3 regions of the Gilvimarinus sp. 1_MG-2023 genome follow, and region 2 is predicted to be linked to each of the others. Evidence: predicted binding sites of a transcription regulator. Region 2 holds the regulator's gene; each other region holds the start of a gene.
What was found. Region 2 encodes PhoB, which activates phosphate uptake and scavenging genes when phosphate is short. Its sites were predicted from a motif close to TGTCATAAANNTGTAACA; they were not measured.

Region 1 (4,269 bases), on a different contig from region 2:
GAATATTGGTACTGCCGTTGGCTTTTAGCATTTTTAATACCGCCAGCATATCGGTGCTTTCGCCCAACTGGCCGAAACCAAACACCTGACCGGCAATGCCCGACAGACTTCCCGCTAAACCCAGCAGCGCGGCGTCGTCGTCACCAAAGGCGTTTTGCCCCAGATTACCAATATTGCCAATGCCATCATCACCACCGTTGGTGGAACTGCCAAAGCCTGCATCGTCGTCACGGTACATCCATTCGATGCCGAGTTCGGCCGCATCGCTGTCTTCTAGCTCGACAATAATCGCTTCCACCAGTACCTGCGCGCGGCGAATGTCTAAGCTTTCGACCAACACCATCAGGGATTGCAGTGTGTCGCCGTCGGCGGTGATGAGGATGGCGTTAGTGTCTTCATCGGCCTGTACGCTGGCACTCATTTGCGAGTTAGAACTCTTAGCGCCATCGGATTCTATTTTCTGCATATTCTGCAAAACGCCAGTTAAAACCTGAGCCACTTGCTCGGCCTTGGCGTACTTGAGATAAACCACGCGCACATTGGAATTGGTAATTTGCGGGCGATCGAGACGGCGAATTAACTCCTTGATGCGCTGACGTTGCATATCGTCGCCGTTGATTAAAACACCATTAATGCGGGTGTCGGCCACAACGGTCACCGGCGCGGAGGCGTTGCCGCGCTGGGCGTCGGGTTTTTCCAGCTGCTGAATCACCTTAACAATGGCTTCGGCTTGAGCGTAGCGTAGCTCTACCAGTTCAGTGCTGATTACTGCCGCTTTATCGATTTGTTTTACCACATCCATTAGGCGGTCGATATTGGCCCGGGTGTCGGTGACAATAATGGCGTTGCTTGGGTCGTAGGCGGAGATATGGCCGTGTTGGGGTACCAACGGGCGCAGCACCGGCAGCAGCTTGGCGGCACTGATGTTTTCCAACTGAATCACATGTGTCATGTAGGCGTCATTATCAGTGCCACTGTTGCCACTGTTGGCACTGGGTATAGGCAGCGAGCGGGCATCGCGGTTCGGTACAATACGCACTACCTTGCCGTTTTCCACTGCGGTAAAGCCGTGTACATCGAGAATGGATAAAAACAGACCGTAGAGTTCTTGCCGATTGACCGGTTTATCCGAGATCACCTTCACCTGGCCGCGCACTTTGGGGTCAATAATGATGGTTTTTTCGGTGGCCTCGGCAATAAACTTAATGACTTCCTGAATATCGGAGTCTTTAAAATTTACCATCCAGGTTTGCTCGTCGGCCTGCGCCATGGGCACTATGGCCAAAGCAATCGTAAACAACACGACTTGAATGCGGGAATAACACCTTCTCACTAAGAACCTCACTTAATCCAGCTCAACGTCAATGATCACTATGTCACCATTGCGCTCGACTTCGAGGCTGGCGGATGTGGTTTGACCTAAGTTGCGGTAAATTTCCATAATGCGACCGGGATTGTCCAGTGTGGTTCCATTCACCGCTGTGACGATATCGCCGTTCTCTAAACCCACCGCTTCGAATGCAGCGGGGTTGCGGCCGGGCCGCACTTTATAACCTTGAATTTGTCCATCACTGCCACGGTGAATGTTAAAAGCGACAACATCGGATAAATTTTGCCCTAATTGATCCACCGAGACACTGGTATCTTCGTCTTTGGCCGCGGGCGTATCCCGGCGCATGGGTCCGGAGACCTGTTCGCTCTGGTCTTCCGCGGTGCTGTCTTCCTCGTCGGCTCGACTACGGCTGGGGCTATCGGCCGGGGGGGTGTAGCGACGCGCTACCGTCTGGCCACCGGGCTGGTCTTTATACAGCCAGAGCGACTCGTATTGACCTTTGTTGTCGAGAATAACGCGCAAATCGAGCACTTTAGCGACTTTTACACCGCGCATATTCTTAATTTCATCACCTGGGCCGTAGGTTTGCTGGGTTTTTGCGTCGGCAATAATAGCGCGAGCGGCGCGGCTGTCACTGGAATTAATTACCCCTTGCAGCACCAGCGAAAGCTTAGTGTCTACGGCTTGATCCTCAATTTGCGGTTCAAGCGGCTCATTGGTGAGCGCGGGGTCCTCTTCAATGCCTTCGGTTTCGCCGCTAGAGCTGCCAAACACCGAGAGCTCGCGCAACCGGATAATATCAACAGCACTTTTACTATCACCAGCACTCGCGGCGGTTACGGTATTGGCTCCCACCTGGGCCGGCGCGATCTCCGGCTGAGGCGCAAGGGCCCAGAAAAATTGGGCGAGACTGTGTGCAAGCCACACAACAATCAGCAGCAAAACGAGGGCTTGCCAGCGCCTTAATGGGATTTTACCCAAAGCGTGACCAACGCGGCCAGCGAACTTGCCGAGGCGTTTGGAGTTGTCGGCGCCAGTATCTTGTAGGGAAAAGTTCTGCATTTTTATGATTTTCGTTGTGCCGAGCTAAGCTCTTCAGGTTCTTCAAATTTCATGCATCATATATCCTGAGCCGACCGATTGTACTGGAACCGCCCTGTAAAAGCGAAGCGATGCAGCGTTGGCGGCTAGGCTACGCAGCGATTGTGACAGTTTTTTTGCAGCTTTTATTCCCTGTTTGCATGAAATGGTGAGCAAAAACTGCATTAACTTAGCTCCAAATGCGTAAAATGCGCTTATAACTCACCGTTAAGCTGCTAATGCAACCCCATTTGATAAGAGAGGCTAGCGTGAAATCGCTACTATTATTTTTATCTCTATTGGCTTCGAACACAATGGCTGGGCAGCTTTGGCGCGGTGATTTTGAAACCGGCGACTTGTCCCAATGGCCCTATCTCACACACCCGCAAGGGATCAGCATCCAGTCTGATTGTGTCTACGAGGGCAATTACGCCGCCGACATCACCATTACTGGCGCCGAATCGTTTCTCTGGCACGGCAACCCCGACCTCAATCGTAGCGAGCTTCACTTTAAGCCGGCCGATACTCGCGAGGGTGCGGATGTGTTTCTGGGCTGGAGCTTTTTCTTGCCTCAGCCGTTATCAGTCGCCAAGCATGAATTCGGCTATTGGGAAGCGCAAGACTCATGGCAACAACAAATGCGCTTCAATATCCACGGCACTGCGCTTAGCTTTCAAGCCAGTGGCGCCGATTCGGCCTATTGGCATTTACCCGATGGGGCCAGTGCCGGCGTTTGGCACGATCTGGCGATGCATATCCACTTTTCCCTCGCCCCCAATCTAGGCCGGGTCACTATCTGGCACGACGGCATCAAAGTGTTTAACCAAACCATGCAAACCCGAGCCAATAAAACCGACGCTATGTTTACCCAAATAGGCCTGTTGCGCAGCCGCGAAGACTCGGCGGCCACCCTATTAATCGACAACGCGCGCCAGAGTGACAGTATCGAGAGTTTGTTGGCCGCTTTTGACCCCAATACTAAAGTAACCTGTTCGCCTTACAAAAAGTCAGTGCCATTAAATCATGACTGAATTGACCCATCACTTTTTAACCTCCATCGATCAGTGCCCAGCCCACCTGTGGGATGCACTAGCGGGCACAGACTACCCATTTAATCGACACGCATGGCTAACCGCCCTTGAGCACTCGGGGGCAACGACGGCCAATACTGGCTGGCAGCCCTACCATTTGTTGGTGGAGGAGGGCGGCACGCCGGCCCTGTTAATTCCCTCGTTTATTAAGGCGCATTCTTACGGCGAATATGTCTTCGACTGGGCCTGGGCCGATGCCTACCAGCATCAGGGTTTAGATTACTATCCCAAGCTTATTTCGGCGGTACCTTTCACCCCTTGTTATGGGCCGAGAATTCTAGGGCGCTGGCAGGAGCAGCACGTGCTGGACTATGCCATTACCACCATGAAGCGCGAATGCGAGCGGTGCGAATTATCTGGCTGGCACTGCCTTTTCCCCGATTCTGAACAAAGCACCGCCCTCGATTCGGCGAATTTAGCGCGGCGCACCGGCACGCAGTTTCACTGGCACAACCGACATTACCGCTCTTTCGATGATTTTGTCGCCACGTTTACCTCTCGCAAACGTAAAAACGTTCTAAAAGAACGCCGCCGGGTAGCCGAGCAGGGTTTTACCTTTAAAGTGCTAAGCGGACAGGCCCTGACCGAAGAGCACTGGCGATTCTTCTACCCGTTGTATCAACGTACTTATCTAAAACTCAGTGGCCACGCCGGCTATTTGGGGCAAGCATTTTTCACCCAACTCGGAACCAATATGGCCGAACATTGCGTGATGGTTATCGCCAGCCAAGCTGACAAGCCAGTGGCCGCTTCGCTGATGTTAAA
Region 2 (4,269 bases):
ACTGATCGCAATAGCGGTAGTGATCAAATACAGACCAATGGTTTTGATCGCCAATGAGCCCATGCGGGCATGATTTCCGAGCGCCGAGGTGCCACACACCAGCGACACAAATACCAATGGCACAACCAATAATTTCAGCGAGGCAATAAAAATACTACCCACCGCGTCAAACACACCATCCACTAAAAAGACTTGAACCCAGCTGTTGTCCGCCCCGCCCGACAGTGCATTTAAACCGAGCCCGGACAAGATGCCGAGCACCATGGCGATAAGTATTCGTTTTGTTAAACTCACAGAAATAACTCCTGAACTGCGCTGCGCAAAGTATGCACAGGCCGATATGTAATAGTGTGCCAATCTGGCACCTGAATAATATCACCGGTACGCGGATGGCGATCGATTCGGTGACTGACCTTAAAAGTCACAATGCCCGGCACAGCGGGAACCCAATAGAGGCCCAGCTTTGCCAACTAGCTCGTTCGCCGCGATAGGCGTTAACCCGATAACTGCACCATTGACCACGACCCACTCTGCTCTTTTCATAAGTATTGGACTCTTCTTCTATAGCCAGCCGGCATTTTTTATAATTCTCCATTATTATTCACACCTAAACCCCATTGATGTAAACGATGCGCCATTAAACCAAGGCCTAAGCCCGCGGTAAAGCATACAACGCTATCACGCCAGTAACAGGGGCTGTTAGAATAGCCGCCGTTGTCACTGAGCTTTGCTGGGGTTTGTGTTGTCTCTGTATGCCACCGATTGTCGCCACTTAATATCGCGCTTATACCCTTTGCGACGGGGCGGATTTGGGCTGTGGCAAAACACAGGTCGCTGTTTTCAACTACCCAGTCATCTTCGCTCTTGGCTGACCGACCCGAGCTCCCTGACCGCCCGCTTAAACCAACTGGGCGGCAAGCCAATCAGTGTGCACATAGTGCAACAGGGGTGGGGCAGGCCAAGCTTGAGCGAGGCCAACACTTTGGGTATTGCCCCGCATAGTGCATGCTTGGTGCGCGAGGTGATACTGCGCGGGCCACAACAGCAGCCCTGGGTGTTTGCCCGCAGCTTATTTCCCGCCACCAGCCTTAAGGGACCACTCAAACATCTTCGCCATTTGGGCCGCCGCCCCCTAGGTGGCTATTTATTTAGCCATGCTCAGCTGGGCCGCTCAGCGTTACAATTGGCACTGCTGCCCCCAACTGGGTTGGTGCCCGAGGCGTTACAGGGCTCAAGCGCACTTTGGGGCCGCCGCTCGGTGTTTACTTTGCACAACAAGAAACTACTGGTGAGCGAGATTTTTCTGCCCGCCTTTGAACACACTCTGACCAGGACAGACTAAATGCGTAACCGACTGATGCTGTTCGTGCAATTAACAAGGCTCAATCGTCCGATTGGCTGGTTGTTGGTGTTATGGCCCACTCTATGGGCGCTCTGGTTGGCCAGTGATGGGACGCCGAGAATTGACCTGCTGATCATATTTAGCTTGGGGGCAATCGTAATGCGCTCGGCTGGCTGTATCATTAACGATATTGCCGACCGCAAATTGGATGGTCATGTAAAGCGCACTCAAGACCGACCTCTGGCTCTCGGCCAGCTGCAACTAAGTGAAGCCTGGGCAGGCTTCGCTGCGCTGGTGTTTATTGCCATCATTTTAGTATTACTGACCAATACATTAACGATGTTGCTGGCCGTCGGCGCACTCGTTCTCGCCAGTGTTTACCCCTTTATGAAGCGCTATACCCATTTGCCACAACTGATATTGGGAGCAGCGTTTGCCTGGAGTATTCCCATGGCCTTTGCCAGCGTGCAAGAAACGGTGCCGGTAGAGGCCTGGCTGGTGTACTTCACTGTGGTTATCTGGACCATGGTCTACGATACTTTTTACGCTATGGTGGATCGGGATGATGATATTCAAATAGGCATCAAATCCACAGCCGTCTTATTTGGCGAGCAAGATCGACTGATTACCGCCACCTTGCAAATTCTAGTCGTGGGTGGCCTGTTAATGATGGCCCCTCGATTTGAGCTCAATGCACTTTATTATCTTGGCGTTGCCACGGCGAGCGCCCTGTTTATTTACCAGCAGCGACTGATTCGGTATCGTCAACGCAGCCAGTGCTTTAAAGCGTTCTTAAACAACCACTGGGCACAGCTGGCCATACTGCTAGGCATCATTGCCGGTCAGCTACCTTTATAGAAAACACCACATTGTGGCAAATCGATCCCGTTACTGTCATAAATATGCAACAATTAATACATTAAATACGCTTGCGCCGTCGGTTAACGCACCTTGGTCATTAATGACCGTTCCGACATTGAGATTTTATCTTTCCGTATTTTAATGGATCACAGGCAGGCACTATGACAAGTCGTACCATTCTCATCGTTGATGACGAATCCGCCATTCGCGATATGCTGCGTATCGCTCTGGAAATGGCGGAATACCGCTGCCTAGAGGCCAGTAACGCACAGGATGCTCACGGCCTGATTGTGGATGAAAAACCCGATCTCATATTATTGGACTGGATGATGCCCGGCACCAGTGGTATTGAGTTGGCGCGCCGGTTAAAGCGCGATGAGGTCACCGCTAACATTCCCATTATTATGCTGACCGCTAAAGGCGAGGAAGATAATAAAATTCAGGGGTTGGAAGTGGGTGCCGATGATTACATCACCAAGCCTTTCTCTCCACGCGAACTGGTAGCACGCCTCAAAGCAGTTTTGCGCCGCACCGACCCCCAATCCAGCGGCAAACCCATTAAGGTTCAGGGGTTGTGCCTGGATCCCGCCAGCCATCGCGTCACCATCAATGAGCGCGAAGTGGATATGGGGCCTACCGAGTTTCGGCTGTTGCAATTTTTTCTGACCCATCAAGAGCGAGCTTATACCCGCGGCCAATTGTTGGATCACGTGTGGGGTGGTAATGTTTACGTGGAAGAGCGCACGGTCGATGTCCATATTCGTCGTCTGCGCAAAGCGTTAACCGTAGATCAACACGAAAACCTGGTACAGACCGTACGCGGTACAGGCTATCGATTTTCCACTAAGGTCGGCTAATAATCGCGGCTCGTAAACCCGCGCCACACAGAGCTGCCCCGTCAGTAAGGTTATCATTTGTTGCAAGGATTTCACGCCGAAGTTAAACGCCTGCTGCTGTTGATTGCGATGGCGTCTATTATCGGTCTGCTGGTCGATCAATTAGCCATCACACTGCTGCTTGCCACCGCTTGGTACACAGGTTGGAACCTCTGGCAAATGCTGCGTCTGAGTATTTGGCTGCAAGGCAAGCGCAAAAGTCAGCCTCCCGAGTCCACCGGACTTTGGGGGGAGGTTTTTGACGCTATCTATCACCTACAGCGCCGCCAGAAGCGCGAAAAAAACAATCTGCAAGCGGTGATCAACCGTGTTCAGGAAACCACCTCCGCCCTAAAGGACGGGGTGATATTACTCGACTGGCGTGGCCAGCTAGACTGGTGGAACCCAGCCGCGCAGCGACTGCTTGGGTTTTACAACTCCGATCAGGGCCAGTCAGTGGTGAATTTTATACGCGATCCACGTTTTGTCGATCACTTTGAGCAAGGTGATTATAGCGAGCCGCTGGATATTCCCTCGCCACGCTTTCCCGATAAGCGACTGCAGTTTCAAATCACCCGTTTTGGTAAGAATGAACGCCTTATCGTTGTGCGCGACATTACTCAGATTTTCCATTTGGAGCAGATGCGCAAGGATTTTGTCGCCAATGTGTCGCACGAATTACGAACCCCGTTAACGGTGATTAGCGGCTACCTCGAAACCATGGCCGACAACAATACCACCCCCGCCTGGAGCCGGCCATTTGAACAAATGCAGCAGCAATCGAAACGCATGTCACTGCTGATTAACGATCTGATTATGCTCTCCAAGCTCGAAACCACAGACACCGGCTTTAACCAGAAGCGGCTGGAACTTGGACCTCTATTGCAGACGATCAAAGCCGAAGCCATGGTGTTGGCCTCCGACAAACAGCAAACCATTACTCTGGATATGACGCCAGAGCTCAGTGTCGTCGGCACCGAAAAAGAACTGCACAGTGCTTTTTCCAATTTGGTCATTAACGCGGTCAAATACACCCCTGAACAAGGCGCAATCGCCATGCGCTTATGGCGCAGCGGCCCGCATATCTATTTTTCGGTCACCGACAACGGAGCGGGGTTTGAATCTAAACATATCCCGCACTTAACAGAGCGTTTTTATCGTGTGGATGCCAGTCGCAACAGTAAAACCGGC
Region 3 (4,269 bases), on a different contig from region 2:
TTGAGCAAACCATCGTTAAAGACGGCGAAGTGTGGGATGCGAATATTATTCTCGATGACGGCGGCGACTTAACTCAATTAGCCCACGAAAAATACCCGGCACTGCTGGATAATATTCACGGCATCAGTGAAGAAACCACCACCGGTGTTCACCGCTTGCACGACATGATGAAAAAAGGCGAGCTGAAGGTACCGGCCATCAATGTCAACGATGCTGTGACCAAAAGTAAAAACGACAACAAATACGGCTGTCGTCACAGCCTGAACGATGCCATTAAGCGCGGCACCGACCACTTGCTGTCGGGCAAAAAAGCTCTGGTTATTGGCTATGGCGATGTAGGTAAAGGGTCTGCTTTATCACTGCGCCAGGAAGGCATGATTGTGAAGGTCACCGAAATTGACCCCATCTGTGCCATGCAGGCGTGTATGGACGGCTTTGAAGTGGTATCGCCCTACCAGAATGGCATCAACACCGGCAATGTCGCCGACGTCAACACCGCTGTGCTGGGCACGACCGACTTGCTCGTCACCACCACCGGCAACATCAATGTGTGCGACTCGGCCATGCTGCAATCGCTTAAAAATGGCGCCGTCGTGTGCAACATCGGCCACTTCGATAACGAAATCGATACCGCTTATATGCGCGAGAACTGGGAGTGGGAAGAAATTAAACCCCAGGTGCACAAAGTTTACCGCGATCGCGCCAGCAACGATCACCTGTTGCTACTGTCCGAAGGCCGCTTGGTTAACCTCGGTAACGCCACCGGTCACCCATCGCGCATTATGGACGGCTCTTTCGCCAACCAGGTACTGGCGCAAATTTATCTGTACGAGCGCAAATTCGCCGACCTACCCGCCGCCGAGAAGCCCAACAACCTCTACGTTAAAGTGCTGCCCAAGCAACTGGACGAAGAAGTGGCCCTGCACATGGTGGAAGGTTTTGGCGGCGTAATCACCAAACTGCGCGACGACCAAGCCGAGTACATCGGTGTGGACGTAAACGGCCCGTTTAAGCCTGAGAGTTATAAATATTAATAGGACGCTAAATGCCGAGCGCTGAACGCTGAACGCCGGTTAATCACTGGCGTATCGCGTTTTACGTTTTGCGTTTTGCGTTCCGAAAGGAACATACAATGAGTGAAGACACACTACGCTTGAGCTTTGAGTTCTTTCCGCCCAAAACCGATGAAGGCCGGGCTAAGTTGGCTGCGGTGCGCGATACTTTAGCGACTTTTGAGCCGGACTTTTTCTCGGTCACTTACGGCGCTGGCGGCTCTACCCGCGACAACACCAAGAGCCTGGTCAAGCAATTTAATGATCTGGGCACCGCCGTTGCGCCGCACTTATCCTTTGGCGGCGACGACGAAGCGACCATGAAAAGTCTAATTGAAGAGTATCGCGACGCCGGAGTGGAGCGCATTGTCGCTCTGCGCGGCGATATGCCCTCGGGTGTGGGTGGCTCTTACCAATTGGTATACGCCAACGAGCTGGTGGCATTTATTCGCCAGCATTTCGGCGATAGCTTTGAGCTGGAGGTGGCCGCCTACCCGGAAGTTCACCCGCAGGCTAAAAGCTACGACGACGATGTGCGTTACTTAAAAGGAAAGTTTGACGCCGGCGCCAACAATGCCATTACCCAGTACTTCTTTAACCCGGATGCGTACTTCTACTTTATGGACGCCTGCGCCAAAATCGGTATCGAAAACCCCATTTACCCGGGTATTATGCCGATTATTAACTATCGCAACCTGACCCGTTTCTCGGATAACTGTGGTGCCGATATTCCGCGCTGGTTGCGACGCCGACTAGAGAGCTTCGAGCACGACCCAGAGGCACTGCGCGACTTTGGCGAGGAAGTGGTCACCGAGTTGTGCGAAACACTGCTCGAAGGCGGCGCCCCTGGTTTGCACTTTTACACCATGAATCAGGCCGAGCCCGTGGCCAATATTGTCCGCAATTTGGGGCTGGAAGAGGCTTAATTGCCGGTTTACACCAGAGCCACCCTCAGAAAACCCCGGGGGGTTGGCTTTGGTACTCACCCGCTGATACGCCCGAAATATCCCTCACGCCTGTTCAGCTCAGCGGCCAGGCACCATCGAGGGGAAAACCGGTTTTCAGTGTGCTAATTTGTCAGCAGTGGCACTCAGAACCGCCTTCGTCACAAATATGTCATATACTCGGTATAGCTTGCAGGGAGAATTATGAAGCATCTAGACAGAGGTAGTAACGTGTCCGAGCAGTTTTTTAACCGGGAGCTAAGCTTGCTGGAATTCAACCGGCGAGTGCTGTACCAAGCTTACGATAAAGATCTCCCGCTGCTCGAACGGCTGCGCTTTCTGTGCATATTCTCCACCAACCAAGACGAATTTTTTGAAGTTCGGGTGGGCGGCCTGGTGCAAATGCTGGAAGTGGGCACCAGCGCCATCCCCCCCGACGGCCTCACACACGGTGAAAACTTATCCGCTATCGGCGATATTTGTCACCAACTGGTCGACGAACAGTACGCTCTGTTCAACGAAGAAATACTGCCGTTGCTCAATCAGCACGGTATGCGATTGTTGCGCCGCGACGAGTGGACCGACGAGCAAAAAACCTATTTGCGCGAATACTTTGAAACCGAAATACTGCCGCTGCTAAGCCCTATCGGGCTGGATCCGGCGCACCCTTTCCCGCGCATTATGAATAAGTCTCTTAACTTTATCGTCAAGCTGGACGGTAAAGATGCCTTTGGCCGCAACTCCGGCCGGGCGATTGTGCAGGTGCCGCGCTCGCTGCCCAATATGATTGAGCTGCCTGCCGAGGTGGCGAATAATGGCCGCGAGTTCGTCTTTATGTCGTCCATTATTCACTACTTTATGGGCGATATTTTTGTCGGCATGACCGTACAGGATTGCTACCAGTTCCGCCTGACCCGCAACTCGGACATTTTCCTCGACGAAGAGGAAACCGACGATTTGCTGCGTGCGATGCAGGGCGAGTTAGTCTATCGCCAGTACGGCGATGAGGTGCGTCTGGAACTCACCGGCACCTGTCCGCCGGATATCGAAAACTTTTTGCTGGAGCGTTGCGAGATTCACCGGCGCGACTTGTATAAAGTGAACGGCCCGGTCAACCTTAACCGCTTGTCGGACTTGTTCGATTTGGTAAAAGACAGCAACTTGGTCTTTCCGCCCTTTGTGCAATCAATGCCCAAACTGCCCAAAAAAGCCGACAACTATTTCGATGCCTTGAAAAAAAGCGATATTTTATTGCACCACCCGTTCGACTCGTTCCAGGCGGTGGTGGATTTTATTCGCGAAGCGGCTACCGATCCCGACGTACTGGCCATTAAGCAAACGCTGTATCGCACCGGCTCAAACTCGCCGGTGGTCGATGCATTGGTGGCAGCGGCTAAAGCGGGCAAAGAAGTCACCGCCATTGTCGAGCTGCGAGCGCGCTTTGACGAAGAGCAAAACGTCGCCCTGGCCGAGCGGTTACAACGCTACGGCATTCACGTTATTTACGGCGTGGTGGGTTATAAAACCCACGCCAAAATGTTGCTGGTGGCACGACGCGAACAGAAAAAGCTCGCCTACTATGTTCATTTAGGTACGGGTAACTACCACCCTAAAACTGCCAAGCTGTACACCGATTACGGCGTCATGACCTCTGACAGTAATATCTGTGCGGATGTCTACCGAATTTTTCTGCAGCTCTCCAGCATGGGCAAAGCCTCAAAAATGCATGAGCTGCTCTACGCCCCCTTTACCCTGCACAAGGCCATGCTCAGGCATATCAATCAAGAGATTGAGAATGCCAACAACGGCTTACCTGCCCGCATCGTGGTGAAAATGAACTCGCTCTACGAAGAGCAATTGGTGCTGGCGCTCTACGAGGCATCCAACGCCGGGGTCAAGGTGGATTTGATTGTGCGCGGGGTTTGCCAGTTGCGCCCGGACATTGCAGGGCAATCGGAAAACATTCATGTACGCTCTATAGTCGGTCGCTTTTTAGAGCACACTCGCGTGTTTTATTTTGAAAACGCTGGCGACCCGGCGGTTTACTGCTCCAGCGCCGACTGGATGATACGCAATATGTTCCACCGGGTAGAAACTTGCTTTCCGGTTAAAGCGAAAAAATTGCGCGAGCAAATTATCAGTGATTTAGAACTGTACCTGGCCGACAACACACACGCTTGGGTATTGCACAGCGACGGTCACTACGAAAAACTGCAACCCGCCGAAGGAGAAGCGGCGGTTGATGCGCAGGGCACGCTTCTCAATCAGTGGGC

Region 1: gspC (type II secretion system protein GspC) is a predicted target of PhoB. The motif match lies at 2,538-2,555, and genes of this name have one in related genera.
Region 3: ppk1 (polyphosphate kinase 1) is a predicted target of PhoB. The motif match lies at 2,156-2,173, and genes of this name have one in related genera.

What each region holds. Positions count from the first base shown of each region.
Region 1 is NZ_JAUOSC010000009.1:17,106-21,374, reverse strand. It holds gene gspD (type II secretion system secretin GspD) at 1-1,303, opposite strand, end outside; gene gspC (type II secretion system protein GspC) at 1,346-2,395, opposite strand; gene Q4563_RS11060 (polysaccharide lyase) at 2,683-3,444, shown strand; gene Q4563_RS11055 (GNAT family N-acetyltransferase) at 3,437-4,269, shown strand, end outside.
Region 2 is NZ_JAUOSC010000011.1:43,965-48,233, reverse strand. It holds gene Q4563_RS12290 (dicarboxylate/amino acid:cation symporter) at 1-294, opposite strand, end outside; gene Q4563_RS23630 (HU family DNA-binding protein) at 291-425, opposite strand; gene Q4563_RS12285 (chorismate--pyruvate lyase family protein) at 743-1,342, shown strand; gene ubiA (4-hydroxybenzoate octaprenyltransferase) at 1,343-2,200, shown strand; gene phoB (phosphate regulon transcriptional regulator PhoB) at 2,365-3,060, shown strand; gene phoR (phosphate regulon sensor histidine kinase PhoR) at 3,118-4,269, shown strand, end outside.
Region 3 is NZ_JAUOSC010000002.1:613,696-617,964, forward strand. It holds gene ahcY (adenosylhomocysteinase) at 1-1,034, shown strand, start outside; gene metF (methylenetetrahydrofolate reductase [NAD(P)H]) at 1,133-1,978, shown strand; gene ppk1 (polyphosphate kinase 1) at 2,201-4,269, shown strand, end outside.